4 regions of the Pseudomonas sp. GW823-FHT03E05 genome follow, and region 1 is predicted to be linked to each of the others. Evidence: predicted binding sites of a transcription regulator. Region 1 holds the regulator's gene; each other region holds the start of a gene.
What was found. Region 1 encodes FliA, which starts transcription of late flagellar genes. Its sites were predicted from a motif close to CTAAAGTTTNNNNNNNNNNNGCCGNTAA; they were not measured.

Region 1 (7,520 bases):
GGTGGTGACCAAGGGTGCCGGCCGTATTTCCGAGGTGAGCGCGCGCTTCACCCTGGACGCCATGCCCGGCAAGCAGATGGCCATCGATGCTGACTTGAACGCCGGCCTGATCGACCAGAACCAGGCCAAGCTGCGCCGTCTCGAAGTGGCCCAGGAGGCCGAGTTCTACGGTTCCATGGACGGTGCCAGCAAATTCGTGCGCGGTGACGCCATCGCCGGTTTGCTGATCCTGTTCATCAACCTGATCGGCGGCATGGCCGTCGGTATCTTCCAGCACAACATGAGCTTTGGCGATGCGGGCCGGGTATACGCCTTGCTGACCATCGGTGACGGTTTGGTGGCGCAATTGCCATCACTGTTGCTGTCCACTGCGGCGGCGATCATGGTGACCCGGGCTTCGGGTTCCGAAGACATGGGCAAGCAGATCAACCGGCAGATGTTCGCTTCGCCCAAGGCGCTGGCGGTGGCAGCCGGCCTGATGGCCGTGATGGGGCTGGTGCCGGGCATGCCGCACGTCTCCTTCCTCAGCCTGGCGGCCGTGGCCGGTGGCGCCGCTTATCTGGTCTGGAAAAAGCAGAACCAGGTCAAGGTCAAGGCTCTGGAAGAGGTCCAGCGTCAACAGGACCTGCTGCCTTCCCCGGCCCGTGCCCTGGAAACCAAGGAGTTGGGTTGGGACGACGTGACGCCGATCGACATGATCGGCCTGGAAGTCGGTTACCGCCTGATTCCCCTGGTGGATCGCAACCAGGGCGGGCAATTGCTGGCGCGGATCAAGGGGGTACGCAAGAAGCTCTCCCAGGACCTGGGCTTTCTCATGCCCACGGTGCATATCCGCGACAACCTGGACCTGGCGCCGAGCGCCTACCGCCTGACCCTGATGGGGGTGATCCTGGCCGAAGCGGAGATCTATCCGGATCGCGAGCTGGCGATCAACCCGGGGCAGGTCTATGGCACGCTCAACGGCATCTCCGCTCGGGACCCGGCCTTTGGTCTGGAAGCGGTGTGGATCGAAATCAGCCAGCGGCCGCAGGCGCAGTCCCTGGGCTACACCGTGGTGGACGCCAGTACCGTGGTCGCCACCCACTTGAACCAGATTCTGTACAAGCACTCCAGCGAACTGATCGGCCACGAAGAGGTCCAGCAGTTGCTGCAAGTGTTGTCCAAGAGTTCGCCGAAGCTGGCCGAGGAATTGGTGCCGGGCGTGCTGTCGCTGTCGCAGTTGCTCAAGGTCCTGCAAGCGCTGCTGGCCGAGCAGGTGCCGGTACGCGACATCCGCAGCATTGCTGAAGCCATCGCCAACAATGCCGCCAAGAGTCAAGATACTGCCGCTTTGGTTGCCGCGGTACGCGTCGGATTGTCTCGTGCCATCGTCCAAAGCATTGTAGGCACTGAGTCTGAGCTGCCTGTGATCACCTTGGAGCCAAGGTTGGAACAAATTTTGCTCAGCAGTCTGCAGAAGGCAGGACAAGGCCAGGAAGAAGGCGTTCTGCTGGAGCCAAGCATGGCAGAGAAGCTGCAGCGTTCGCTGATCGATGCGGCGCAGCGTCAAGAGATGCAAGGTCAACCGGTGATTCTGTTGGTAGCGGGGCCGGTCCGCGCCATGCTCTCGCGGTTCGGCCGTCTCGCCGTCCCGGGTTTGCATGTGCTGGCGTACCAGGAAATTCCGGACAACAAGCAAGTGACCATCGTTGCGACAGTAGGGCCCAACGGCTGAGGTAGTGGGTTATGCAAGTTAAGCGTTTTTTCGCCGCCGATATGCGTCAGGCCATGAAACTGGTTCGTGATGAGTTGGGCGCTGAAGCCGCCATCATCGGCAACCGGCGGATCGCCGGCGGTGTCGAGCTGACGGCTGCGCTGGATTACAAGTTGTCGGCCTTGTCGCCACGGGTTCCGAACATGGAACTCGAGGACGAGCTGCGCAAGACCCAGTCGCGGATTGTCACCGCCCAGGCCGAACTGAGCCTGCGGGGCGAGGGCGACAGTGCCTCGATCACCAATCGCCAGCTGTTCGCCGGCCTGCCGTTGACCGCGGCCGAGCCCCTGATCGAGCCGACCCTGACCGAGCGTCCGCGCCCGGCGCCGGCTCCTGCAGCGCCACCTGCCGATACGCGGGCGCTGGACTCGATGCGTTTCGAGCTCAACGGTCTGCGCGAACTGCTGGAAGTGCAGCTCGGCTCCCTGGCCTGGAGCCAGTTGCAGGGCAGCCGTCCGGAGCAGGCCAACCTCTGGCGTCGCCTGCAGCGCATCGGCCTGTCGGGCCCGCTGGCCCGCGACCTGCTGGCACTGATTACCGAAATCAACGAACCCCGTCAGGCCTGGCGCATGTTGCTGGCGCACCTGGCGCGAATGATCCAGACCCCGGAAGTCGAGCCTCTGGAAGAGGGCGGCGTGATCGCCATGGTCGGCCCGGCCGGCATGGGCAAGACCACCACCCTGGCCAAGCTGGCGGCGCGCTACGTGCTCAAGTACGGGGCGCAGAACATTGCCCTGGTGAGCATGGACAGCTACCGCATCGGCGCCCAGGAGCAGCTCAAGACCCTGGGGCGCATCCTCAATGTGTCGGTGACCCATGTGGACCCGGGCCAGTCCCTGGCCCAGGCACTGGATCCGCTGCTGCGCAAGCGCGTGGTGCTGATCGATACCGCCGGCCTGCAGGCCAGCGATCCGGCGTTGCGCATGCAACTGGAGAGCCTGGCCGGTCGTGGCATTCGTGCGAAGAACTATCTGGTACTGGCTACCACCAGCCAGAAACAGGTGCTGACCGCCGCCTACCACAGCTACAAACGCTGCGGCCTGGCCGGTTGCATCCTGACTAAACTTGATGAAACAGCCAGTCTTGGCGAAGTGCTGAGCCTGGCCATCAGTCATGAACTGCCGGTTGCCTATCTCACTGATGGTCCGCGGATTCCTGACGATCTGCACCTGCCTCGCCGGCATCAGCTGGTGAGTCGCGCGGTAAGCGTACAGATGCAGGAAGAACCCAGCGAGGAAGCCATGGCCGACATGTTCGCTGACCTTTACCACAGCCCGTCCAAACGGGTTGGCTGAGGTAATCATGAATAGATTGCAGTGTATCTACATCGATGGTCTGCCATGCATTGTTCCAATGGTGAACGCGCAGCCAGTTATGTGGCCCCGTCTAAGTAAGACAAGGTAAAGAAAGAACATGGGCAGCATGCATCCCGTACAGGTGATTGCGGTGACCGGCGGCAAAGGTGGCGTCGGCAAGACTAATGTGTCAGTGAACTTGTCCCTGGCTCTGGCTGAGCTCGGCCGGCGGGTCTTGCTGCTGGATGCCGACCTGGGACTGGCCAATGTCGATGTCCTGCTGGGCCTGACTCCCAAACATACCCTGGCCGACGTCATCGAGGGCCGTTGCGAACTGCGCGATGTGCTGCTCCAGGGCCCTGGAGGCATCCGCATCGTACCGGCCGCCTCGGGCACCCAGAGCATGGTGCACCTGAGCCCTGCGCAGCACGCTGGCCTGATCCAGGCCTTCAGCGATATCGGCGACAATCTCGATGTGCTGGTGATCGACACCGCTGCGGGTATTGGTGACTCGGTAGTCAGCTTTGTCCGCGCGGCCCAGGAAGTACTGCTGGTGGTGTGCGACGAGCCGACCTCGATCACGGACGCCTACGCGCTGATCAAGCTGCTCAACCGCGACTACGGCATGAACCGTTTCCGGGTCCTGGCCAACATGGCTCAGAGCCCTCAGGAAGGTCGCAACCTGTTTGCAAAATTGACCAAGGTCACGGATCGCTTCCTGGACGTGGCCTTACAATACGTCGGCGCAGTTCCCTACGACGAAAGCGTACGCAAGGCCGTGCAAAAGCAGCGTGCGGTCTATGAAGCCTTTCCTCGTTCGAAGTGTGCATTGGCGTTCAAGGCCATCGCGCAAAAAGTCGATACCTGGCCGTTGCCGGCGAACCCACGCGGGCATCTGGAGTTTTTTGTCGAGCGGCTAGTGCATCAAACAGCGGGACCGGTGCTATGACTGCCAGTGGCTACAACCTCTACAAGAAGTCGGCGCGTGACAGCCAGTACGAATTGATCGAGCGCTACGCGCCTCTGGTCAAGCGTATTGCCTATCACCTGCTGGCGCGGTTGCCGGCCAGTGTTCAGGTAGAAGACCTGATTCAGGCCGGGATGATCGGTTTGCTCGAAGTGTCGACCAAATACGACGCGAGCAAGGGGGCGAGTTTCGAAACCTACGCGGGTATCCGTATCCGTGGGGCGATGCTCGACGAGGTTCGTAAAGGCGACTGGGCACCGCGTTCGGTGCACCGTAATACGCGCATGGTCAGTGATGCGATTCGCGCAATTGAAGCTAAAACCGGTCGTGACGCTAAAGATCATGAAGTTGCGGCCGAACTTCAATTGAGTCTCGACGATTATTACGGGATTTTGAACGACACCTTGGGCAGCCGCCTGTTCAGTTTCGACGACCTGTTGCAGGACGGCGAGCATGAAGGGCTGCATGAGGATGGCGCCAGTGCTCATCTCGAGCCGTCACGGGACCTGGAGGATGAACGCTTCCAGGCCGCGTTGGCGGATGCGATTGCCAATTTGCCGGAGCGCGAGCGACTGGTGTTGGCGCTGTACTACGACGAAGAGCTGAACCTCAAGGAAATCGGTGAGGTCCTGGGGGTCAGCGAATCGCGGGTCAGCCAGTTACACAGCCAGTGCGCAGCCCGTTTGCGGGGGCGTTTGGGGGAGTGGCGAGCGCGCTGACAGGCAGTGTGGGGACACTGCGTTCAGGACCGGTGAAGCAAGCGCTGCACCGGTCTTGCAGTATGTGCTCCATGCAGTCGTTGTGTGTTATGCCGGATTGATTGAATGGCGCGTTCAGGTGCTGGATGCGTTTAAGACTGCTTGGAGGTCGAATTGGACAAGAACATGAAAATCCTCATCGTTGATGACTTTTCAACGATGCGGCGGATCATTAAGAACCTGTTGCGTGATCTGGGATTCACCAACACGGTCGAGGCCGACGATGGCACTACCGCCATTCCGGTACTCAACAGCGGGAGCATCGACTTTCTGGTAACGGACTGGAACATGCCGGGCATGACCGGTATCGACCTGCTGCGCCACGTGCGCGCCGATGAAAAACTCAAGCACCTGCCGGTATTGATGGTGACTGCTGAAGCCAAGCGCGAGCAGATCATCGAAGCTGCCCAGGCCGGCGTAAACGGCTATGTCGTCAAACCATTCACGGCTCAGGCGTTGAAAGAGAAGATCGAAAAAATCTTCGAACGCATCGGTTGAGACGCGTAGCCATTCCGCCACGGGGGAGCTATGGAGCATAACGAATCTTCACTGGGCGACTTTGAGTCGACCCTGAAAAAACATGCGCTGGAACTGGTCGAGAGCCTTGAAAAGGGCAAGTTCGGCGAAGCGGTGCAATTGATCCATGAGCTCAATCAGACCCGTGACCGCGGCCTGTACCAGGAAGTGGGCAAGCTCACCCGCGAGCTGCATAGCGCGATCGTCAATTTCCAGATTGACCCGCACATGCCACAAGCCGAGGAAGTTTCACAGATCACGGATGCCACTGAGCGCCTGTCCTATGTGGTCCGGCTGACGGAAGCCGCAGCCAACCGCACCATGGACCTGGTGGAGAGCAGCACCCCGCTGGTCAACGGCCTGAGCACTGAAGCCCAGGCCTTGAGCGCAGACTGGGGGCGCTTCATGCGGCGCGAGGTCGGCGCTGAAGAGTTTCGCGAGCTGGCGCGCCGGGTCGACAGTTTCCTGACGCGCAGCGAACAGGAAACCCGTACCGTTTCCGGCCACCTCAACGACATTCTGCTGGCGCAGGATTACCAGGACCTGACCGGTCAGGTGATCAAGCGTGTGACCCAGTTGGTCACGGAAGTCGAAAGCAATCTGCTCAAACTCGTCTTGATGGCCAGCCAGGTCGATCGTTTCGCCGGTATCGAACATGACCGTGAATCGATCCTCGCTGAAAAAGATCCGCAAAAACATCTCGCCAAGGGTGAAGGTCCGCAGATTCATGCCGATAAACGGGAAGACGTTATGTCCGGTCAGGACGATGTAGACGATTTGCTTTCCAGCCTTGGATTCTAGGAGCACCCATTAATGAGCTTCGGCGCCGATGAAGAGATCCTTCAGGATTTCCTGGTTGAGGCCGGCGAGATTCTAGAGCAACTGTCCGAACAACTGGTCGAGCTGGAAAGCCGGCCGGATGATGCGGATTTGCTCAATGCAATTTTTCGCGGTTTTCACACTGTTAAAGGGGGCGCCGGCTTCCTCCAGCTCAATGAGCTGGTGGAGTGCTGCCACATCGCCGAGAACGTCTTCGACATCCTGCGCAAGGGTGAGCGGCGAGTCGACTCGGAACTGATGGACGTGGTGCTTGAAGCTCTGGACGCGGTGAACGGCATGTTCAGCCAGGTCCGTGAGCGCACCGAAATCACCGCTGCCACACCGGAGTTGCTGGCGGCCCTGGCGCGCCTGGCCGAACCTGCCGGTGCCGAGCCTGCAGCACCTGCTGTGGAAGAGGTGGTTGAGCCGGTTGCCGAGCCTGTGGCTGAAGAAAGCCCGGCAGGGGACATCACCGATAACGAATTCGAGCTGTTGCTCGACTCGCTGAATGCCGCCAAGGCCGAAGCCGAAGCAGCGCCTGCCGCCGCACCTGCGGCCCAGGGCGAGCCGGCCAGCGATGAAATCACCGACGCCGAGTTCGAATCCCTGCTCGATCAGTTGCACGGCAAGGGCCAGTTCGCCCCGGATGCCGTGGCACCGGCCGCGGCCAGTGCCACCAGTGGTGCGGCTGGCGCAGGTGATGAGATCACCGACGATGAATTCGAAGCATTGCTGGACCAGTTGCATGGCAAGGGCAACTTCGCCGTGGAGGCCCTGGATTCGGCCGTGGCGGCGGCGCCTGCCGCTCCTGCCGCAGCCGCACCAAGCGCAGCCGCAGCCGGCAGCGACCTGATCACCGATCACGAATTCGAATCCCTGCTGGATGAGTTGCACGGCAAGGGCAAATTCTCCGAAACCCCGGGTGCGGCCAAGCCAGCCGCGGCCACTGCGGCTCCGGCTGCGGCGGCCACCGCTGCCGTCGTCAAGCCGGCGGCGAAGAAGCCCGAGCCCAAGGCCGAGGCGCCGAAAGCTGCCGCTGCTCCTGCTGCGGCCCCGGCCCCGGCCCCGGCTCGCGCCGCCGCTGCGGCCCCGCCGGCGGAAAAGCCTGCCAGCGAAGCGGAAACCACGGTGCGTGTCGATACCGCGCGCCTGGACGAAATCATGAACATGGTGGGCGAGCTGGTGCTGGTGCGTAACCGCCTGGTGCGCCTGGGCCTCAACAGCGGCGACGAAGCCATGTCCAAGGCCGTGTCGAACCTCGACGTGGTGACTGCCGACCTGCAGACCGCGGTGATGAAGACCCGCATGCAGCCGATCAAGAAGGTCTTCGGGCGCTTCCCGCGCCTGGTTCGCGACCTGGCCCGACAGCTCAAGAAAGAGATCAACCTGGAACTGGTGGGGGAAGAAACCGA
Region 2 (7,520 bases), on a different contig from region 1:
CCTCCTTGACCGGCGAATCCCAGCCCAGGCGCACATCGCCCACCGAAGCCTGCAGCACGTTCATGCCCCGGGTCGGCACCACCGAGAGCTGCATCACGCCGTTGTCGATGTCGACGATGCTCACCCCCTCCTGGCGTCCGCCATGCAGGGTGCGCAGGGTCACGGAAAACGGCCGCTCGGTCTTGACCCCCAACTGTTCACTGGTCAGGTGCAGGTTGCGGGGAGCCTTGTCGGTATCGAGCAATACATAGTCCCAGGCCATGGCGTGGGAGGTGGCGGCCAGCGCGCCAAGGGTGACCAGCAGTTTCAGCGGAGTCATGCAGGAGTGCCTTTTTTGGAGTTGTGCGGTTTTTATAGCCCTGAAGAATCGTTTCAGCAAGGCCAAAAATCCCAATTAGCCGGACAAACTCCACTCCACTGGCCGTTTCCTGTCAGCCCTCGAATCCCAGCAGCAGGCCAGCCACTTCCATGACTTCCTGCAACGCCGCCTGGGCAGCTTCGGGGGAAGCCCGCAGCAACAGGTCATCGGCGTAACCCATGGTCTGGGCGAACAGTTGCCTTGCCGCGCGCTCGGGGCTGGCGCAGCGGAATACCCCCGTGCGGACCCCATCGGCAATGATCGCCGCCAGCATGTCCCGCCACTGGCCGTTGATCCTCAGGTAGGCCTGCGCCAGCTCGGCGTCATGCATGGCTTCGTCCCAGGCATCGAGCCACAGCGCCCAGCCGGCTTCGGCGGAATCGGGCAGGCAGTCACGGAGAAACCCCAGCAAGGCGTCCATGGGCGCGGCACCGCGCAGGGGCTGGCCCACCGCCTCCAGCTGGTCATCGGCAAACCGCACGAAGGCTTCGCGGCGCAGCCCCTTCCAGTCACTGAAGTAGTGATAGACGTGGCTGCGAGACAGCCCCGCATGCTCGGCCAGGTCACGGGTGGAAACCTCGGCGAAACCCTTGCTGCGGAATAATTCCAGGGCCGCCTGGATGATCTGGTCTTTACGGTCGTTACGCGACATGTGCAATCAGGCCTCTTGGCGCCAGGATGGACGGCGCTTGCATTTTGAGCGTTCGCTCAAAGATAATTGAGCAGTCGCTCAATATTAACCGTTATCACTCTTGTGGTGCACTCATGTCCGCCGTCACCCCACTCATCGCCGTGGATCCAACCCAGAAAATCGGCCAGCAGACCGCCAGCCAGACCCTCAAGGCCATTGCCCGGGCCTATCCGGGCAAGCTGTTCGTCACCTTGTCCCTGGTGGCCCTGGAAAACGCCCTGCTGCTGGCCTACCCGCTGTTCGCCGGCTTCGCCGTGGATTCGATCCTGCGGGGCGACGCTGCCCATGCGCTGATCTATGCCCTGGTGGTGCTGGGCTTCTGGGTAGTGGGTGCGGCGCGGCGTGCGGTGGACACCCGTACCTTCACCCGCATCTACGCGGACCTGGCGGTGCCGGTGATTCTCAACCAGCGCCTGCAACAGCAGGACACCTCCACCGCCGCGGCGCGGGTGGTGCTGGCCCGGGAGTTCGTCGACTTCTTCGAAAAGCACGTGCCGACCATCGCCACGGCCCTGGTGTCGATCGTCGGGGCGGCAGTGATGCTGCTGGTGATCGAACCCTGGATCGGCCTCGCCTGCCTCACGGCGCTGTTGCTGTGCATGACCCTGCTGCCACGTTTTGCCCGGCGCAACCAGCAACTGCACGAACGCCTGAATAACCGACTGGAAAAGGAAATCGGCCTGGTGGCCAGCGTCGGCGCGGTCTCGCTGCAGCGTCACTATCGCCTGCTGTCGCGGCTACGCATCGGGCTCTCGGATCGGGAAGCCGCGGCCTATCTGTTCCTTGGCGCTGTGGCAGCGGTGCTGTTCGTCATTGCCATCAGCCAGTTGGCGCTGTCGCCCGAGATCAAGGCCGGCCATGTGTATGCGGTGATGACCTACCTGTGGACCTTTGTCAGCAGCGTCGATGAAGCACCGACCATGGTCGATCAGCTGGCGCGCCTGCGGGACATCGGCAAGCGCGTGGACCCGGGGCTCGGTGAACCGACCGAACCCCGGTGAAGCTCAGAACGGCCGGATGCGATAGCCGCCGGCGTTCTGCTCGGCGAACTTGTAGTAGGCCGAGAGGTTGACCTTCTCGCTGATGTGCTGGGCGAACGACACCCCGTCATCGCCCCAGACCCGGCCCACATGGCTGTAGGCAAAGGCCTGGGCCGCCCACTTCTTGTCGCCCTTGGACATGTTGTTCATGGCCACGTAGCCGGACGACTGGCCGGACATGCCACTGACCTTGCCGCTGACATCGTTCTGGCCATTGGTCACCGGCGAGATGAACACCTTGGCGCTGGAAGTCCGGGCCTCGGCGTACTGCGAGAGCTTCTGGTTTTCCGAGTGGTTGAGCACCAGCAGGACCTTGCCCTGAAGCTGGCTGGCGGTGGGCCAGGACTTGCCCTTGAGGTTGCCCTGCAAGGCGCCCGCGCTGCTGCCGATGTGCGTGGCCAGGTCCTGGGGGGTATAGAGCTTGCCCTGGAAAACCCGGGTCACCAGCTCATCGAAATCCTTGGGCGTGCGCCCCGAGCTTTCCTTCGACCAGCCCTGCTTCTTGTCGAGGATCACCGTGATGGGAAAGTGCCCGGGGTGGTTGTCGCTCCAGTTCTTGACGTCGTTGAGGCAGGCTTCGAGATCGTTCTTGCCGGTGCCATCGCCCGTGCAATTGTTGTCGTTGCCGGACTGGAACAGGGTGCCGGGGTTGTGCCGCACGAACCAGTGCCGGGGCGAGCCGCCGGTCACCGCATCGCGCTGGTCCCAGAAGTCCAGTTCCAGGGTGCGCACACTGTCGAGCACGCTGCTGAAGGTGCTTGCGTATTGCTTCTCGTAGCAGTTGTGACAGGCCACCTGGGCGATGCCGTTGAACGGGGTATTCCAGGTAGCCGGGGCGATGAACGCCGGGCTTTCCTGGCTGAACGCCGCCGGGCTGAGCAAGAGTGCCGACAGCGCCAGGGCGCGGGGGACGAAACGGGAAAGATGAGTCATGCCAGCTCCTGCTGAAAGGGAGGTCCTTGGGGCAAACCACTGCTCATCTGTTTTAGTCGAATCAAGCCTCATTGCAACTTTCGCCCCCCAACCCGGATTGAGGGGCGAGGCGGCAGCCGTCAGCGGAAGCGATCGACTTCCTGGCGCAGGTCCGCGGCCAGGGTTTCCAGCTCACGGGCAGTGACCGCCAGGTTGGACACCACTTCACGCTGCTCGCTGTTGGCCTGGGCAATGCTCTGCAGATTGCTGCTGAGTACCGTGGCGGTGCTGCTCTGCTCCTGGGTCGCGGTGGTGATGGCGGCAAACTGCTCGCCGGCGCTGCGGCTCTGCTCGTCGATCAGGGCCAGGGCCGAGGCCACGTCGGCGTTGCGCGACAGGCCTTCCTGCATCAGGCGGTTGCCCTGCTCCATGGTCTGGATGGCGTGGCCGGTTTCCTGCTGGATGCTGTTGATCATCTGGGAAATTTCATCCGTGGCTTCACGGGTACGCGAGGCCAGGTTACGTACCTCATCCGCCACCACGGCAAAACCGCGGCCCTGCTCACCGGCCCGGGCGGCCTCGATAGCGGCATTCAGGGCCAGCAGGTTGGTCTGGTCGGCAATCGCGGTGATCACTCCGACAATTCCTCCGATCTCCTGGGAGCGCTGGCCCAGGGTGTTGATCACCGTGGCCGTGCTGTTGAGGGCTCCGGCGATCTGTTCCAGGGAAGACGAGGCCTCTTGCATGGAGGTGCGGCCAATATGGGTCTGCTGGGCGTTTTCCTGGGCCAGGCGCTGGGTACTGCCCATGTTGTCGGCGATGTTCAGCGAGGTGGCGCTGAACTCCTCCACCGCCCCGGCCATGCTGGTGATCTCGCCGGACTGCTGCTCCATGCCTTCATATGCACCGCTGGACAAGCCGGACAGCACCTGGGCCCGGCCATTGACCTCGGCGGCAGAGCGGCGGATGTGCTCGACCATGGTCGACAGGGCTTCGCCCATCTGGTTGAAGCTGCGGGCCAACTGGCCGATTTCGTCATGGCTGGCAACGTTCAGCCGTGCGCTCAGGTCACCGCCGCCCAGGGCCTGGGCCTGGCGCACCAGGTCGCTCAGCGGTGCCAGCTTGCTGCGCAGCAGCCAGACCGTAGCGCCCACCGCCAGCAGCATGGCCAGCAGGCTGCCGATCACCAGCCGAATACCAACGCTCCAGGTCACCGCGCGGATCTCTGCCTTGGGCATGCTCGCCACCACCGACCAGGGGCCACCCTCGAACGGCACTGCCAGGCTGTAGAAGTCTTCGCCCTGATCACTCCAGAAACGCCCCTTGCCCGGCTCCTTGGCCGCTTGCGCCATGACCTGCGCCGCCTGCTCCGGCGCCTGCACGCCGGCCGGTGGCACCAGCCACTTGTTCTGCTCGTCGAGCAGGGCCAGGGAGCCGCTCTGGCCGATGCGGAAGCGCTTGAGGTTGGCGAACTGGGCATTTTGCGCATCGGTGTAATCGAAGCCGACAAACAGCACCGCGATGACCTTGCCGCTGCGGTCCAGCACCGGGGTGTACTGGGTCATGTAAAAGCGTTCGAAGAGCAAGGCCCGGCCCACATAACCCTGGCCCGCCATGAGTTTCTGATAGGCCGGGTGGGCATGGTCGAGCAAGGTGCCGATGGCACGGCTGCCATCCTGCTTGCTCAGGGAGGTACTGACCCGCACGAAGTCATCGCCACTGCGCACGAACAAGGTCGCCACACCGGCGGTCATCTGCTTGAACTGGTCGACTTCGGCGAAGTTGTTGTTCAGCACCACATCCCCCAGGTGCAATCCCGGGGTCTGCACCCCGGCCACGCTCACCGGTTGTTCCGGATGCAGGCTCAGGCCGCTGCTGAAGCGGTTTTCGAACAGGCCGCTGAGGCGCTGGGTGCTCTCGCGCAGGCTGCCGTGGAACGTGTTGAGCTGATCGGCCAGCAGGCGGGCTTCACTGGCCAGGTGTTCCTCTCGGGTGTCGAGGTTCGCCGAGTCCAGCGAACGCAAGGCGAACAGGGTGCTGCCGCTGATCACCAGGGCGAGTATCAAGGCAAGGGCGAGCCCTAGCTGAGAGGCTATGCGGGCACGGGGTTGGGACATGATGGCTCCTTGCCGAGAAGGCGGATCATCCTGATCGGTCAGCACCCTCGGCAGTCATAATTCTAAGATTTTTAATCAGTTAGGACCTTCCTGAACGCTGGTTCCATAACCCATGGATTCGGCGGCACAAGCCAATACTTGAGCGCTTTGCAGGGATATTTGCACGCCCCGCCAGCCGGGTACTGCAACGTTTCAGCCCAGGCGCTCTACGGCGGGCAGTTGCATGGCCTGGACCTCGCCCTGAAGGAAGTCGCTGAGGCGCCGCAAACGCTCGCCTCCGGGCCGGGTCCTGGGCCACACCAGATAGTAGTTCAGGCCACTGGCCACCGCTGTCGGCCAGGGCAGGCTCAAGCGACCCTGGGCCACATCCTCGGCCACCATCAGCAAGTCCCCCATGGACACGCCATAACCCCGCGCGGCGGCAATCATCCCCAGCTCCAGGGTGTCGAACACCTGCCCGCCCTTGAGGGACACCTGGTCGGTCAGGCCCATGTGCTCCAGCCAACTGCGCCAGTCGCGGCGGTCCGGGGTCGGGTGCAACAGCTCGGTGGCGGCCAGGCGCGCCACGTCCCAGGGCTGATCATTGAGCAGGTTCGGCGCGCCCACCGGAATCAGCAGTTCGGGAAACAGGTAGCTGGCCTCCCAGTCCGGGGGGAAGTGGCCATTGCTCAGCAGCACCGCGCAGTCGAAGGGCTCCTGGTTGAAGTCCACCGAGTCCACGTCCATCCAGGCACTGGTGAGCTGCACCTCATTGCCCGGCTGCAAATGGCGGAAGCGGCTGAGTCGCGCCAACAGCCAGCGCATGGTCAGGGTCGAGGGCGCCTTCATGCGCAAGATGTCATCTTCGGCACGCAGGGTATTGCAGGCCCGTTCCAGGGCACCGAAGCCCTCGCGTATCCCCGGCAGCAGCAAGCGCGCCGCCTCGGTCAGTTGCAAGTTGCGCCCGCTGCGCTGGAACAGCCGGCAAGCGAAGTGATCCTCCAGGGTCCGGATATGCCGGCTGACCGCGCTCTGGGTGATCGACAGCTCTTCGGCTGCCCGGGTGAACGAGCTGTGCCGGGCCGCTGCCTCGAAGGCGCGCAGGGCATACAGCGGAGGAAGACGACGGGACATACAGGCACTCCAGGAGGGGACAGGGCCACGCTAGCAGAAAGTGCTTCGCATGAGTTTTAATCATGCCAGCAATCGTTTTTATCCCTTTGTGCTATAGGCCAAGAGCGCCGAGAATCAGCGCTCTCCCGCACTTTCCCCTGATCGAGCCTGATGACCATGCAGCATCCAGCACGTACCGAACTCTGGGCCATCCTGCGGCTGGCGGGGCCGCTGATCGCCTCGCAGCTGGCGCACATGCTGATGGTCCTCACCGACACCCTGATGATGGCCCGCCTGAGCCCCGAGGCCCTGGCCGGCGGCGGCCTGGGTGCGGCCAGCTACTCCTTCGTATCAATCTTCTGCATCGGCGTGATTGCTGCGGTAGGCACGCTGGTAGCGATCCGCCAGGGCGCTGGCGACATCGAGGGCGCCGCGCGCCTGACCCAGGCCGGGCTCTGGCTGGCCTGGCTGATGGCCCTGGTGGCCGGCCTGCTGCTGTGGAACCTCAAGCCGCTGCTGTTGCTGTTCGGCCAGACCGAAAGCAACGTCCACGCCGCCGGCCAGTTCCTGCTGATCCTGCCGTTCGCCCTGCCCGGCTACCTGAGTTTCATGGCCCTGCGCGGCTTCACCAGCGCCATCGGCCGGGCCACGCCGGTGATGGTCATCAGCCTGGGCGGCACCGTGGCCAACTTCCTCCTCAACTACGCGCTGATCACCGGCATGTTCGGCCTGCCGAAGCTCGGCCTGGTGGGCATTGGCCTGGTGACCGCCATCGTCGCAAACTGCATGGCCGCAGCCCTGGCCTGGCACATCAAGCGCCACCCGGCCTACGCCGCCTACCCGCTGCGCCAGGGCCTGTCCCGGCTGAACACCCATTACCTGCGGGAACTGTGGCGCCTGGGCCTGCCCATCGGCGGCACCTACGCGGTGGAAGTCGGGCTGTTTGCCTTCGCCGCCCTGTGCATGGGCACCATGGGCAGCACGCAACTGGCAGCGCACCAGATCGCCCTGCAGATCGTCTCGGTGGCGTTCATGGTGCCGGCGGGGATTTCCTACGCCATCACCATGCGCATCGGCCAGCATTACGGCGCCGGGCAATTGCTCGATGCACGATTGGCCGGGCGCGTGGGCATCGCCTTTGGCGCGGTGGCGATGCTGGGGTTCGCCATGATCTTCTGGCTGCTGCCCAACCAACTGATCGGGCTGTTCCTCGACCACAACGACCCGGCCTTCGCCGAGGTGATCCGGCTGGCCGTGAGCCTGCTGGCGGTGGCCGCCTGGTTCGAGCTGTTCGACGGCACCCAGACCAT
Region 3 (7,520 bases), on a different contig from region 1:
CGGGCTGCAGCAGGTATTCGGCCTGGGAGGCAACCCGCCCCCGGACGCCTGGGCCCAGGCCACGGCGCTGGACAGCCTGCGGATCAACAAGAGCCTGACCGTCGATGAACTCTTTGCCGGCAACCCCGCCTTCGGTCACTTCGGCGGCCGTGGTGCCGAATGGGTCAACCTCGGATTTCTCGCTGGCGGCCTGTTTCTGCTGCAACAGCGGGTCATCGGCTGGCAGGCGCCCGTGGGCATGCTTGGCAGCCTGCTGCTGATCAGCCTGCTGTGCTGGAACGGCAGCGGCTCCGACTCCCACGGTTCGCCGCTGTTCCACCTGCTCAGCGGCGCCAGCATGCTCGGCGCGTTCTTTATCGTCACCGAGCCGGTATCCGGCCCCAAGGCCGCCAAGGCCCGACTGCTGTTTGGTGTTGGCGTTGGCCTGCTCACTTACCTGATCCGCACCTGGGGTGGCTACCCCGACGGGCTCGCATTCGCCGTGCTGCTGATGAACCTGGCGGTACCGGCCCTGGAGCGCCTGAGCTCCGAAAAACCGGGGGAGCGCCCATCATGAAAGGGGCTCGCAGCCTGTTGCTGCTGATGCTGCTCGGCTCCCTGGGCATCGGTGCCACCCTGTGGCTGCAATATGCCGCCACTCCACGCATAGAAGCCGAACAACGGGCCTTGCAGGCACGCAAGCTGTTGGATGTGCTGCCCGCCGGCAGCTATGACAACCAGCCCCTGGACCAGCCATTGCCCTTGGCCGATGGGCAACTGAGCAACAGTCGCCTGCTCGATGGCTACCTGGCCACCCGCAATGGCCGGCCCAGCGCCGTGCTGCTGCGCAGCCAGGTCACAGGCTACGCCGGCCCCATCGAGTTGCTGATCGCTATCGACAGCCAGGGGCGCCTGCTGGGCAGCAAGACCCTCCGGCAGGATGAGACTCCGGGGCTGGGAGCACATATCGCCAGCTGGCCCAATGCCTGGCTCCAGGGGTTTTCAGGAAAATCCCGCAATGATCCGGGCGACAGCGCCTGGGCCTTGAAAAAGGACAACGGGCAGTTCGATCAGATTGCCGGCGCCACCATCACTTCCCGTGCGGTGATCAGTGCCTTGCATGATGCCTTGCGCTACTTCGACGAACACCGCGGACAACTGCTCCCTGGAACGCCTCATGAATAAGCCGCTGTCATTGCCGGGGCTGCTGATGCTGCCACCCCTGATCGGGGCTACGGACTCCTGGGTCAAGGCAATCGGCCTGGCCCTGGCCTGGGTATTGCTGATCGGCCTCTACGGCGCCGGCATGCGCTTGCTGCGTCCGCCCATCGAGGCCCGCCACCACTGGCTGGCCAGCCTGCTGCTCAGCGCCAGCCTCGGCAGTTGCCTGTGGCTGGCGCTGCAGGCCTGGAGTTATGAGCTGCACCAGCAATTGAGCCTGTACCTGGGCCTGCTGCCCCTGCAATGCGTGGTACTGGAACAGGCGGGCTTCTTCCAGCACCGCAACCGACTGCGCCTGGCCGGCGCTTTCTGTGTGGCCCTGATCGGCCTGGGTGCCCTGCGCGAGCTGCTGGGCGCTGGTACGCTGGGCAGCCATCTGGGCTGGCTTGTCGGCCAGCCGGATGCAGGCAGCGGCTGGGTCGTGCTGCCACATGGGGGGCTACGCCTGCTGACCGTCGCCCCCGGCGGTTTTATCCTGCTGGGTGCGCTGCTGGCCGCAAAACGAGCCTGGGCTGGCTCCTGGACCTTAAACCGACCGCCTTCGAGGAAATGAATCACCCATGAATGCCGCCAAACGCCTGGAAATCTTTCGCCGGCTACACGAAGACAACCCCGAACCGAAAACCGAGCTGGCCTATTCCTCGCCGTTCGAGCTGCTGATCGCGGTGATTCTCTCGGCGCAATCGACCGACGTCGGAGTCAACAAGGCGACTGCCAGGCTCTTCCCCGTAGCCAACACCCCAGCGGCAATCTACGCCCTGGGTGTCGAAGGCCTGTCCGAATACATCAAGACCATCGGCCTGTACAACAGCAAGGCCAAGAACGTCATCGAGACCTGTCGCCTGCTGGTGGAACGCCATAACAGCGAAGTGCCACAGACCCGGGAAGAGCTGGAGGCTCTGCCCGGAGTGGGCCGCAAGACCGCCAACGTGGTCCTCAACACCGCTTTCCGGCAACTGACCATGGCGGTGGACACCCATATCTTCCGGGTCAGCAACCGAACCGGGCTGGCCCCGGGAAAGAACGTGGTCGAGGTCGAAAAGAAACTCATGAAGTTCGTGCCCAAGGAGTTTCTGCTGGACTCCCATCACTGGCTGATCCTCCACGGCCGCTACGTTTGCCTGGCACGCAAGCCACGCTGTGGCAGCTGTCGAATCGAAGACCTGTGCGAATACAAGCAAAAGACTTCCGACGATTGAGCAAGCATTGATTTTGCCGATAGATCGATTGAAAAAATCTTTTTTACCCGCCAGGAGAATATCGATATAAGGAGCGCCAATGGCAGTCCTAGCCTGGAGTCGACCTTATGAGTACTGGCAAAGAACAACTGGACGTAGAAGACGATTTCGTCGCAGCTGAAACAGATGACGCAGAACCGGTGGTCGAAGTGGCGAAAACCAATCTGAGCAAGCGCCGGACCATCGACAATCTCCTCGAGGAACGGCGCCTGCAAAAACAGTTGGCCGATTACGACTTTGACCTCTAGTCACAAAAGAACCTCCCCATGGAGGTTTTTTTGTACCTGTGCCCAGCCGCAAATCTGGCCGGTCAGCCTCCCCGACTGACCGGCTGCGTCGGCACTCAAGCGAGCCCATCCAGCAACACCGTCTCAATGCGCACGTGCTCTAAAGGCTCATATCAACCGATGCCGTTGAGCGAACTCGATCAGATCAACCAGTGAACGAGCATTGAGCTTGGCCAGCAGCCGGCGCTTGTAGGTGCTGATGGTCTTGTTGCTCAAGCACAATCCCTCGGCAATTTCCTTGTTACTCATGCCGTTGGTGAGTTGTTTCAATACGATCAATTCGCGCCCTGAAAGCAGCTCGATCATCTGCTGCTCACTGCTGATGCCCTGGCTTGAGCGAAAGGTGTGCAAGGCCTCGTTGGGGAAGTAGCTGTATCCCGCCAGCACCGCACGCACGGCACTCAACAGCTCGGTGATGTCCTGCTGCTTGCACACATAACCGGCAGCACCGGCCTGCATGCAGCGCATGGAGAAAGGCCCCGGAACTTGCAGGGTCAATACCAGAATCTTGATCGACATACCTCTGGACATCAGCCGGTTTATAACTTCGAGCCCATCAAGTTGCGGAATTCCAATATCCAGAATCAAGATGTCTGGAACATATTCAAGAGCCAACTTCAATGCATCCGTGCCGTTATCTGCTTCCGCTACTACTTCAAGGCCATGGCGCTCCATCAACATGCGCACAGCCAAACGGACAACAGGGTGATCATCCACGATCAATACTCTTTTCATAGGTCCATCTCAGTCCTGAGAGTTTTTTTAGAGCCCGCACAATACCCCAGAGAATTGACTCTGACACCGTGCTACAGAGGGCTACGACCTTACGAGGACGATCCTTACAAACAATACCGAATTGCCTTACAAAACGACCTAGATAAAAGTGGTTCAATATCCAAACCGCCTAGGATCAATCGTCAAATCAGCTACTTTTCGTACTAATAAAACTCCAACCTACAAGCACTCTCAGTAGCGGTACTTGGTACTTCGCCCATCAAGAAGTGGCTCACCTTGCCCAACAGACATTTGCTGATCTGAATTAGGCCCCGACGCTCACTGCAATTATCCAGGGCAAAAAAAAGCCCCGCTTATCGCGGGGCTTTCTTCAACCACTCAAAGCATCAGACCAGGGTCCGACCCTTGTTCGCGGCAATGCGCATGCGCAGGGCGTTGAGCTTGATGAAGCCAGCTGCGTCCGCCTGGTTGTAGGCACCGCCGTCCTCTTCGAAGGTAGCGATGTTGGCGTCGAACAGCGACTCGTCAGACTTGCGACCGGTCACGATCACGTTGCCCTTGTACAGCTTCAGCCGTACCACGCCATTCACGTGGGCCTGGGAGGCGTCGATCATCTGTTGCAGCATCAGACGCTCAGGGCTCCACCAGTAGCCGGTGTAGATCAGGCTGGCGTACTTGGGCATCAGCTCGTCTTTGAGGTGAGCCACTTCGCGGTCCAGGGTGATGGACTCGATGGCGCGGTGAGCACGCAGCATGATGGTGCCGCCAGGTGTCTCGTAGCAGCCGCGGGACTTCATGCCCACGTAACGGTTCTCGACGATGTCCAGACGACCGATACCGTGTTCGCCACCAATGCGGTTCAGGGTCGCCAGCACGGTGGCCGGGGTCATCTCGACGCCGTCCAGTGCCACGATATCGCCGTTGCGGTAGGTCAGTTCCAGGTATTGCGGGGTATCTGGGGCCTTCTCCGGGGAGACAGTCCAGCGCCACATGTCTTCTTCGTGCTCGGTCCAGGTGTCTTCCAGCACGCCACCTTCATAGGAGATGTGCAGCAGGTTGGCATCCATCGAGTACGGGGATTTCTTCTTGCCGTGACGCTCGATCGGGATCCCATGCTTCTCGGCGTAGTCCATCAGCTTCTCGCGGGACAGCAGGTCCCACTCGCGCCAAGGGGCAATCACCTTCACACCCGGCTTGAGGGCGTAGGCGCCCAGTTCGAAACGCACCTGATCGTTGCCCTTGCCGGTGGCGCCATGGGAAATGGCGTCGGCGCCGGTTTCGTTGGCGATTTCGATCAGGCGCTTGGCGATCAACGGACGAGCGATGGAAGTACCCAGCAGGTACTCGCCTTCGTAGACGGTGTTGGCGCGGAACATCGGGAAGACGAAATCACGCACGAACTCTTCGCGCAGATCGTCGATGTAGATCTCTTTGACGCCCATGGCTTGCGCCTTGGCGCGGGCCGGCTCGACCTCTTCGCCTTGGCCCAGGTCAGCAGTGAAAGTCACTACTTCACAGTTGTAAGTATCCTGCAGCCACTTGAGGATCACCGAAGTGTCCAGGCCGCCCGAATACGCCAGAACGACCTTGTTAACGTCCGCCATGCCATCACTCCACGGGGTTGTACGGAAAGCCGCCAAGTCTACCGATCCACGCGGATAATTTACAGAGGCGCGACAGCTTATGACGACCAAGCGACAGATTATGTCGAGCGAGCGACGACGACAGCCGTATCAGGAAGTCGCCGCTGCGCTGGATCCGGAAGCCGCCTGAGGCGCTGGGGCCGGCTTTTCGGCAGGAGCGACCCGCTCCAGATGCACATTGACCCGCCGGTTCTTCGCCCGGTTGGCCGCATTGGTGTTGGGGGCCAGGGGATAGCGCTCGCCATGGAAGCGCACCACGATCTGGTTTTCCGCCAGGCCATTGGCCTTGAAGAACTCCATGACCGCCAGCGCACGACGGCGCGACAGGTCACGGTTGGTCAGGCGGTTGCCACTGTTATCAGAGTGCCCGTCCAATTCGACATGATTGACCGTGGGGTCGGCCTTGATGAAGTCCACCATCACTTGCAGCTTGGCCTTGGCCCGGGCGTCCAGGTCGATGCCACCCCCGGGGAAACCGATCTCGGCCTGCTTGACCTGTTCATAGTTCATCGGCAACAGCTTGGCCATGCAGCTTTGATAGTCGCCGTAGGCCTTGCTGAACTTCACCGGCAACAGGCGTACCTCGGACACTCCGCCTTCGCGGGAGAAGTGCCGGACCACCGGGCTGCGCCCCTCCAGCAAACCGACGATCAGACGTCCGGCCTGCATCTGGTTGCTGTTGAACAGCACCCCATCGGTACCGGCCTTGACCGCCCCGAGGTTGATGTCGCCACGCCCCGGCTGCCAGGGGGCGGCGGCCGCAAGCAGGGTCGCGGAACCACCGGCCTGCATGGGGTTGAAACTCTTGAGGCGGAAAATCGCCTGCTCGCCGGCGCGACGAACGAATTCGCCGGAACCGAAATCGGTAACCGGTTGGATCAGGCGGCACTCGAACTTGTCACCTTCGACCGTCCACTCAATGCTCTCCAGGCGAGTCTGGAAAGTGAGAGCCATCGCAGGCAGGCTGGCAAACACACTGAGCAAGGCTAGATAACGCTGGCGCACGGGAGGCTCCACTGACGTGTACAACAGAAAAATCGACAGGCGTTAATACGCCATACCTTCGGGATATCGGTTGCTCGTCGCAAAACTTGATAGCGAGTGCCTGGAAGAGTCTTTTCCGGTAGCATTCCCCCGAGTTTTACCCGCCTGGAACCTCCAATGTCCGACCGCCTGACCCTGCTGCGTCCCGACGACTGGCATATTCATCTTCGCGATGGGGCCGTGTTGCCCAATACAGTCGCAGATGTCGCGCGCACCTTTGGCCGCGCCATCATCATGCCCAACCTGGTACCTCCGGTGCGCAACGCCGCGGAAGCCGACGCCTATCGCCAGCGCATTCTAGCTGCGCGCCCGGCCGGCAGCCGCTTCGAGCCACTGATGGTGCTCTACCTGACCGACCGTACCCAGCCGGAGGAAATCCGCGCGGCCAAGGCCTGCGGTTTCGTCCACGCCGCCAAGCTGTACCCGGCCGGCGCGACCACCAACTCGGATTCGGGCGTGACCAGCATCGACAAGATTTTCCCGGTGCTTGAAGCCATGGCCGAAGTCGGCCTGCCGCTGTTGATCCACGGCGAGGTAACCCGCGGCGACGTCGACGTCTTCGACCGCGAGAAAATCTTCATCGACGAGCACATGCGGCGTGTGGTTGAACGCTTCCCCAGCCTGAAAGTGGTGTTCGAACACATCACCACCGCTGAAGCCGTGCAGTTCGTCAAGGAGGCTTCGGCTAACGTCGGCGCCACCATCACTGCGCATCACCTGCTGTACAACCGCAACCACATGCTGGTGGGCGGTATTCGTCCGCACTTCTATTGCCTGCCGATCCTCAAGCGCAACACCCACCAGGAAGCCCTGCTGGATGCGGCCACCAGCGGCAACGCGAAGTTTTTCCTCGGCACCGACTCGGCGCCTCACGCCCAGCACGCCAAGGAAGCCGCTTGCGGTTGCGCCGGCTGCTATAGCGCCTACGCCGCCATCGAGCTGTACGCCGAAGCGTTCGAACAACGCAATGCCCTGGATCAGCTGGAAGCTTTCGCCAGCCTCAACGGCCCGCGCTTCTACGGCCTGCCGGCCAACACCGACAGCATCACCCTGGTCCGTGAAGAATGGACCGCTCCTGCCAGCCTGCCGTTTGGCGAGCTGACTGTCATTCCGCTGCGCGCCGGTGAAAAACTGCGCTGGCGCCTGCTGGAGGATCACTCGTGAGTGACGACCATTTCGACGACGAACAAGAAGGTAGCAGCGGCGGTCCTCGCCATCCGATGGCGGCACGCTTTCGCGGTTACCTGCCGGTAGTCGTCGATGTTGAAACCGGTGGCTTCAACTCGGCCACCGACGCCCTGCTGGAAATTGCCGCAACCACCATCGGCATGGACGAAAAAGGCTTCGTGTTCCCCGAACACACCTACTTCTTC
Region 4 (7,520 bases), on a different contig from region 1:
CCGAGGAATGCGCCCGGGAACACCTCAGCGGGGCCAGGCCTTAGGCGCAAAAAAAACGGGCAGTTGCCGCAAGGCACTGCCCGTTTTCATTGATGCCTTTGAATCAGAGGTCGTCTTTATCGAAGCGCCGCGCTTCACGCTGCAGTTGATAGACGAAGCGTTCGACCTGGCGCTGTACCAGGCCGCTCATGTTGTGGAAGCGTACGCCGGCAAAGGTGGTGTCGATACGTTCTTCGTGGTGCAGGTAACGCAGTTCCACCGGGGCCGTCATGCTGCCGAAGGGCAGGGCGGCGATAAAGCGCTCGTAAACCTGGCCCAGTTGCAGGCGTGAGGAAATATCGCCGTCGAAACGCAATTTGCAGCCGGTGGCGGAAATGTCCAGCAGCTTGCCGCTGAGGGGCGACTTGAGTTTTTCGCCGCTCAGTTCGATGTCTACCAGTTGTGCCAGCTTCAGGGCGGCACGAAAGGCGTTGCGGCGCTGGTGGTAGACCACTTCGTCCGGCAGGGTTGTGCGGTAGCAGCGGCCGCCGTTGGATTCGTCGAGGGTGGGCAAGCCGTTGCTTTCCCAGGCGATGCGTACGCCTTCATGAAAGCCTTCAACGCGAAACGGCTCGCCTGCGAGCAGGAAGCGTTCACCGTCGCGGGGGATCATTTCGTCGAGGGCGATCATGTTGCTATCGCGGTCCACTTCCACCAGATAGCTTTGGAAGCGCTGGCTACGCTCGTGGAAAGTGATGATCAGCGGGTCATGGCTCTCTTGCAGCAACCGCAGGTTGGAAGAGATCTCCAACGCAGTGGTGAGCACCTTGGGTGGCTGCGGAGTATCTTCCGCATTTGAGGCGTTGAACACGGTTCATCAATCTCCAGACAAAATACAACTACACGCAGGAGCCAGCATTTTGCCAGCATGTTTCACGGCTTGGTAGCGCGCGCTCATTTTTTGGGTTTAAGCCTGACTGAGTGGGCGTGGCTTCGCAAGCATTGAGGTAGAGCCGCGGGCGTCGTATAGGGCAGGAGGTTCGCCACCATTGAGGATTTTCAGCTGGTTGGCGGTGGTGGCCTGTTGGATCTGGATCGAGCGACCATTGAGCTCGTTGGCAGCTTGGCACTCGGCAAGCAATTGGGTCAGGACATTGCTCTGTTCGAGCAATTGCGCGCCCAGGCTGGAGTGGCTGGCCAGTTGCTCGAGCCCCTCGCGGTTGGTCGGCAGGTTCAGGCTGGCAAGAATTTGCGTGCGCTTACGGCCATGCTGTTCCAGCAAGATGACCAAGGCTTGCTTCTGCGCCAGGATATCTTCCAGTAGCGGCATGTCGCGGCCGTGGAGGGCAATAGACTCGGCGCGTAGCAGCTCCAGCAAGTGTTGCGCTGGAGCAAGGTCATCGTTGATCAATTGCAGTAGGTTGGTGTCGTGCATGGCTGGCCTTGGGGATTAAGCGTCCAAAAGCCTGGCGCAAGCCTGGGGCTAGCGCTGGGCTTCGAAGTTAAGCAGTTTGCTGGCTACGCGGTTGCTGTCGACCTTATAGCTGCCATCGGCAATCGCTTGCTTCAACTCGGCCACCCGGGCTTTGTCGACGGCAGGCTGATCGCGCAGCTTGTCAGTGACTTTCTGCAACTGTTGAGCCTCATTGCTCAGGTGTACCGATTCCCCGCTTTTGCTGGTCTCGGCGGCGGTTGTCAGCGGCGTGGATTTGCCGGCATCACCGGTTTCCTTGCTGGTGCTGGTACGCGTACTGCCTGTCAGTGAAGGGGAGCTGTTTAAACGGCTGAAGTCGATGACCATGATGAAGTAAACCTCTGGGTATTTGGACGCTTGCCATGTTTTCGGCCATACCCTGAAAAACTTTAGGCTCGATTGTCGACAAACCAGGTCAGGTATCTGCGACCCTTTATCGGCCACAGTTTAGGGAACGCACGGGTTGAGCGCCAGCTATCTACATGGCTACTTCCACTTGCCCTGGCGCCGTGATGCGGGCCTTGATCACCCGTTGCGAATTGAGGTTCTTGACCCGGATCTGTTCGCTCATGCCGCCGTTGGACAGCGCCTCGCCCGGCATTCGCACATTCAATGTGCCGCTGCGTGCCGATATCACCACTTGATCGCCCTTGCGCACGACTTCCGCCTGCTCCAGATGGGCCAGGGTAACGAGCTGGTCGGCGACCATTGGTCGGACAAGTTTCTGACCAATGGCTTGGTCCACTGAGGTGAGGTAGCCCTGATTGTTCTGGCTGATGTCCCGTTCGCGCAGCACCACGTCTTCCGGTTCGATGATGCCGGCGCGCTTGAGCGGGCGTGCAGTGGTGACCACCTCGCGAAACAGCTTGACCTGCGCTGGCACGAATACCGTCCATGGCGAGGCGCCTTCGCAGCGCACTTTGACGGTGACCCGCCCCAGCGGTTGGGCCGGACTTTCCAGGTTGGCTGTCAATTCCTTGTCGCAATTGGGCATGCGCATGCGCGGGTCCAGCTGGTTGACCTGGATTTCATAGCGACCTTCCGTTTGACTGGTGGCCAGGTAGTCTTCTACCGTGAATTCAAGAAACCCTTGAGTGACGCCGATAAGAAGATCAGGCAGGGTGACCGAATCAGCAACGGCAGGGTTGCCGGGGTTTAAAATGCACAGAGCCGACAGCCCGCACAGCAAAGTGCGGTAGCGGGATGTCAGGCGTCGGAAAAATGTCGTTTTGGCGTTCATAACAGTTAAAAAGCAAGCGCCGTGCCGTTTAGCAATGAGCGTGCGTCGGATCTTAAAGCTTTGGGGAGTCTGGGCATGGCTGGTGTAATGGATTCGGTGAACCAGCGCACGCAATTGGTTGGGCAGAATCGACTAGAGTTGTTGCTGTTCCGTCTGGACGGTGGACAGCTCTACGGGATCAACGTATTCAAGGTTCGCGAGGTGCTGCAATGCCCTAAGCTGACCCTGATGCCCAAATCCAGTCCTGTGGTGTGCGGTGTCGCGAATATACGAGGGGCGACCATTCCGATCCTGGATCTGGCAATGGCCACGGGTTCTGGTGGCCTGCAGGACCAGAGCAATCCGTTCGTCATCATCACTGAGTACAACACCAAGACCCAGGGGTTCCTGGTGCGCTCGGTGGAGCGCATCGTCAACATGAACTGGGAAGAGATCCATCCGCCGCCCAAGGGGACCGGACGTGATCACTACCTGACGGCGGTCACTCGGGTGGACAACCAGTTGGTGGAAATCATCGACGTGGAGAAGATCCTGGCGGAAGTCGCGCCGACCTCGGAGGCGATCTCGGCAGGAGTGGTGGATGTCGAAACCCAGCACAAGGCTGTTTCCCTGCGGGTGCTGACTGTCGATGACTCGTCGGTGGCACGCAAGCAGGTCACCCGTTGCCTGCAAACCGTAGGTGTCGAGGTAGTGGCATTGAATGATGGCCGGCAAGCGCTGGATTACTTGCGCAAGCTGGTGGACGAGGGCAAGAAGCCGGAAGAGGAATTCCTCATGATGATTTCCGACATCGAAATGCCCGAAATGGACGGTTACACCCTCACGGCCGAGATACGTAATGATCCACGCATGCAAAAGCTGCATATCATCCTGCATACTTCGTTGTCAGGGGTGTTCAATCAGGCGATGGTGAAGAAGGTCGGTGCCGATGACTTCCTTGCCAAGTTCCGCCCTGATGACCTGGCATCCCGGGTAGTCGACCGGATCAAAGCAGCAGATCACAGCTAAGGGCGCTCGCCCTGGCGGACATAAGATTTAAGAGGCGGCAGCATTGTCTACGGGTAATTTGGATTTTGAACAGTTCCGGGTCTTCCTGGAAAAAGCCTGTGGTATTTTGCTCGGGGAAAATAAGCAATATCTAGTCTCGAGCCGTCTCAACAAACTGATGGAGCAGCAAGGGATAAAAACCTTGGGTGAGCTGGTCCAGCGGATTCAGACCCAGCCCCGCAGTGGTTTGCGCGAGATGGTCGTGGATGCCATGACGACCAACGAAACCTTGTGGTTTCGCGACACCTACCCATTCGAGGTGTTGAAGAACAAGGTGCTTCCCGAAGCCATCAAGGCCAGCCCCAACCAGCGCTTGCGCATCTGGTCGGCGGCCTGTTCGTCGGGGCAGGAGCCCTACTCGCTGTCGATGTCCATCGATGAGTTCGAGCGTAGCAACATGGGGCAGTTGAAGATGGGGGTGCAGATCGTTGCCACTGATCTGTCCGGGACCATGCTCAACAACTGCAAGACCGGTGAATATGACAGCCTGGCAATTGGGCGTGGCCTGTCGGCCGAGCGCCTGCAGCGCTACTTCGACCCCAAGGGGCCGGGGCGCTGGGTGGTCAAGGCGCCGATCAAGAGCCGCGTGGAGTTCCGCTCGTTCAACCTGCTGGACAGCTACGCCAGTCTCGGCAAGTTCGACATCGTGTTTTGTCGCAATGTGTTGATCTACTTCTCGGCGGAGGTCAAGAAGGACATCCTGATGCGCATTCACAGCACCCTGAAGCCTGGCGGCTACCTGTTCCTGGGGGCTTCCGAAGCCCTCAATGGGCTGCCGGATCATTACCAGATGGTGCAATGCAGTCCGGGCATCATCTACCAGGCCAAGTAGCCAGCAGATCGTCGTACCGAAAAAGGAGGCCATTGGGCCTCCTTTTTTGTGCCTGCAATTATCTGGCGCGCCGGCTGAAAGCGGCAGGGTGGTTGCCGCTTTGCCGGTTTTTCGCGGAAATCCATTGCCGCTTTTCTGGCATTGCCGCCTTGCCGTCGCCGGCAAACCCTTGAAATACGGGGGTTGATGACTTGGCACGCAGCTTGCTATATCCGAGTTACGAAAAATCAGGTCACCCAAAGGTTTCCGCCATGAGCATCAGCTTCGATAAAGCGCTCGGTATCCACGAACAGGCCCTTGGCTTTCGCGCCAAGCGTGCCGAAGTTCTGGCCAACAACATCGCCAACGCCGATACCCCGAACTACAAGGCTCGGGACCTGGACTTCTCTGCCGTGCTTGCCGAGCAGAATCAGAAGGCCCAGAACGGTACCTTCGCGTTGAACATGACCAACAACCGGCATATCGAAGCCCAGGGCTTGAGCAGTGGTGATGAATCGCTGCTGTATCGCACCCCGATGCAACCTTCGATCGACCAGAACACCGTGGACGCCCAGCTGGAGCAATCGAGCTACGCGCAGAACTCGGTGGATTTCCAGGCCAGCTTCACGCTGCTCAACAGCAAATTCAAAGGGCTGGTAGCAGCCCTGCGCGGAGAGTAATCCATGTCCCTCGCCAGTGTTTTCAATATTGCCGGTAGTGGCATGAGCGCCCAGACCACCCGTCTGAACACCGTCGCCAGTAACATCGCCAACGCCGAGAGCGTCTCGTCGAGCATCGACCAGACCTACCGCGCTCGTCACCCGGTGTTTGCCACCATGTTCCAGGGTGCGCAAAGCGGCGGCAGCGACTCGCTGTTCCAGAACCAGGACGCTGCCGGCCAGGGCGTGCAGGTACTGGGTGTGGTCGAAGACCAGAGCAACCTCGAAGCTCGTTACGAGCCGAACCATCCCGCCGCTGATGCCAAGGGTTATGTCTACTACCCCAACGTCAACGTGGTGGAAGAAATGGCCGACATGATTTCTGCCAGTCGTTCGTTCCAGACCAACGCTGAAATGATGAACACCGCCAAAACCATGATGCAGAAGGTCCTGACCCTGGGTCAGTGATAAGGGGCGAAGACCATGAGCGTTACTGATACCACCAACGCCCCATCCCTCAAGGATATCCTGGCGAATTCGTCGAAAACGACGAGCAATACCAGCGCCGACGGCCTGGCCGCGGCGACCAACAGCGCCACCGGCAAACAGAGCCTGGGCAAGGACGCATTCCTCAAGCTGCTGGTAACCCAGCTGAACAACCAGAACCCGCTGGATCCGCAGGACAACAGTGCGTTCGTTGCCCAGTTGGCGCAGTTCTCCACCCTGGAAGGCATCACCACCCTCAACTCCTCGGTGAATGCGATCACGGGTAACTACAAGTCTTCCCAGGCCTTGCAGGCTTCGTCCCTGGTGGGGCGCTCGGTCATCGTGCAGACCGGCACCACCCAGGTCGACACCAGCAAGAGCATGACCGGTTCGGTCACCGTGCCATCCAGCGTGAACTCGGTCACCGTGACCGTCACCGACAAGGACGGCAATACCGTCAAGACCATCGACATGGGCAGCCAGAAGGCCGGCAACGCCAGCTTTGTCTGGGATGGCACCAAGACTGACGGCACCAAGGCGGATCCGGGCAACTACACCTTCAAGGCCAGCACCACCATCGATGGCAAGGGCACTGATCTGATCACCTACCTGCCGGCCACGGTCAATAGCGTGACCATCAGCCAAACCGGCGGCGAGTTGATGTTGAACCTCGCCGGCATGAGCAGCCCGATTGCCCTGTCCAAAGTACAAACCATTGGTATCTAGAGCCGACTAACCGGCACAAGGAGTGGAATATGTCTTTCAATATCGGCCTTAGCGGTCTCTACGCTGCCAACAAACAGCTGGACGTTACCGGCAACAACATCGCCAACGTCGCTACCACCGGCTTCAAATCCTCCCGTGCGGAATTCGCCGACGTCTATTCGGCCACCAAGCTGGGCAGCGGTACCCAGGTGATTGGTAACGGTGTGCGCCTGGCCAACGTTTCCCAGCAGTTCACCAACGGTGATATCAACAACACCGGTAATGTGCTGGACATGGGCATCCAGGGCCAGGGCTTCTTCGTGCTGAGCACCAACGGCTCCCTGACCTACACCCGCGCCGGTACCTTCAAGACCGACAAGGAAGGCTACATCACCAACAGTGACGGCACTGCCCGCCTGCAAGGTTATGCGGTCGATGCCAACGGCAAGATCATCAACGGTGTGCTGACCGACCTGCGGATCGATACTTCGAACCTGGCGCCAAAGCCAACCGACTCGATCTCCTCGACGATCAACCTGAACTCCGATTCGACGCCGATCGATGTGGGTGCGACCACTCCGGCCTATGTGTTCAATCCGACCGACAACACCACCTACACCAAGCAGTTCAGCACGCCTGTGTATGACACCCAGGGCAACAAGCACGTCATGGATCAGTACATGATCAAGACGCCGAACGCCAATGAGTGGCAAACCTACACGCTGATTGATGGTCGCAACCCGGACGGTACTGCATTCACCATGGCCAACCAGTCGCCGATCACCATGAAGTTCGACTCGTCGGGCAAGCTCAGCAGCATGACCCCGCCAGCTGCGCCTGGGACCACGCCGTATACCATTACCGGTAACAGCATTGTCATGTCGGCTGCGGCCTGGACCCCGGGTACCGTCACTAACGGCGTGTTCACTCCCAATGGCGCCAAGCCTGCACCTAACGGTGTCAGCATCGACATGACCAAAACCGGTTCGGTGTTTGGCGAAAGCACCCGCTCGGTGATCGCGCAGAACGGCTACTCCACTGGCCAGATCAGCAGCCTGACCATCGATGGCACCGGTGTGATGCTGGCCAACTTCAGCAACGAGCAGACCAAGCCGATCG

Region 2: AC1RCO_RS15110 (methyl-accepting chemotaxis protein) is a predicted target of FliA. The motif match lies at 5,234-5,261, and genes of this name have one in related genera.
Region 3: AC1RCO_RS18575 (flagellar protein MotY) is a predicted target of FliA. The motif match lies at 6,172-6,199, and genes of this name have one in related genera.
Region 4: flgM (flagellar biosynthesis anti-sigma factor FlgM) is a predicted target of FliA. The motif match lies at 1,819-1,846, and genes of this name have one in related genera.

The regions. Positions count from the first base shown of each region.
Region 1 covers NZ_JBXAJB010000002.1:101,398-108,917, reverse strand. The annotation lists gene flhA (flagellar biosynthesis protein FlhA) at 1-1,714, shown strand, start outside; gene flhF (flagellar biosynthesis GTPase FlhF) at 1,726-3,048, shown strand; gene fleN (flagellar synthesis regulator FleN) at 3,167-3,997, shown strand; gene fliA (RNA polymerase sigma factor FliA) at 3,994-4,734, shown strand; gene AC1RCO_RS08140 (chemotaxis response regulator CheY) at 4,900-5,271, shown strand; gene AC1RCO_RS08135 (protein phosphatase CheZ) at 5,302-6,090, shown strand; gene AC1RCO_RS08130 (chemotaxis protein CheA) at 6,103-7,520, shown strand, end outside.
Region 2 covers NZ_JBXAJB010000003.1:451,775-459,294, forward strand. The annotation lists gene AC1RCO_RS15090 (aldose 1-epimerase family protein) at 1-319, opposite strand, end outside; gene AC1RCO_RS15095 (TetR/AcrR family transcriptional regulator) at 432-1,010, opposite strand; gene AC1RCO_RS15100 (ABC transporter six-transmembrane domain-containing protein) at 1,124-2,050, shown strand; gene AC1RCO_RS15105 (Ca2+-dependent phosphoinositide-specific phospholipase C) at 2,054-3,022, opposite strand; gene AC1RCO_RS15110 (methyl-accepting chemotaxis protein) at 3,142-5,118, opposite strand; gene AC1RCO_RS15115 (LysR substrate-binding domain-containing protein) at 5,311-6,231, opposite strand; gene AC1RCO_RS15120 (NorM family multidrug efflux MATE transporter) at 6,382-7,520, shown strand, end outside.
Region 3 covers NZ_JBXAJB010000004.1:366,498-374,017, forward strand. The annotation lists gene AC1RCO_RS18540 (RnfABCDGE type electron transport complex subunit D) at 1-556, shown strand, start outside; gene AC1RCO_RS18545 (RnfABCDGE type electron transport complex subunit G) at 553-1,164, shown strand; gene AC1RCO_RS18550 (Rnf-Nqr domain containing protein) at 1,157-1,753, shown strand; gene nth (endonuclease III) at 1,761-2,399, shown strand; gene AC1RCO_RS18560 (PA3496 family putative envelope integrity protein) at 2,507-2,686, shown strand; gene AC1RCO_RS18565 (response regulator transcription factor) at 2,834-3,460, opposite strand; gene AC1RCO_RS18570 (argininosuccinate synthase) at 3,847-5,064, opposite strand; gene AC1RCO_RS18575 (flagellar protein MotY) at 5,194-6,108, opposite strand; gene pyrC (dihydroorotase) at 6,265-7,311, shown strand; gene rnt (ribonuclease T) at 7,308-7,520, shown strand, end outside.
Region 4 covers NZ_JBXAJB010000004.1:77,522-85,041, reverse strand. The annotation lists gene AC1RCO_RS17185 (MFS transporter) at 1-44, shown strand, start outside; gene AC1RCO_RS17180 (flagellar brake protein) at 104-850, opposite strand; gene AC1RCO_RS17175 (flagella synthesis protein FlgN) at 947-1,414, opposite strand; gene flgM (flagellar biosynthesis anti-sigma factor FlgM) at 1,463-1,780, opposite strand; gene flgA (flagellar basal body P-ring formation chaperone FlgA) at 1,932-2,693, opposite strand; gene AC1RCO_RS17160 (chemotaxis protein CheV) at 2,769-3,701, shown strand; gene cheR (protein-glutamate O-methyltransferase CheR) at 3,745-4,572, shown strand; gene flgB (flagellar basal body rod protein FlgB) at 4,824-5,231, shown strand; gene flgC (flagellar basal body rod protein FlgC) at 5,235-5,678, shown strand; gene flgD (flagellar hook assembly protein FlgD) at 5,694-6,422, shown strand; gene flgE (flagellar hook protein FlgE) at 6,452-7,520, shown strand, end outside.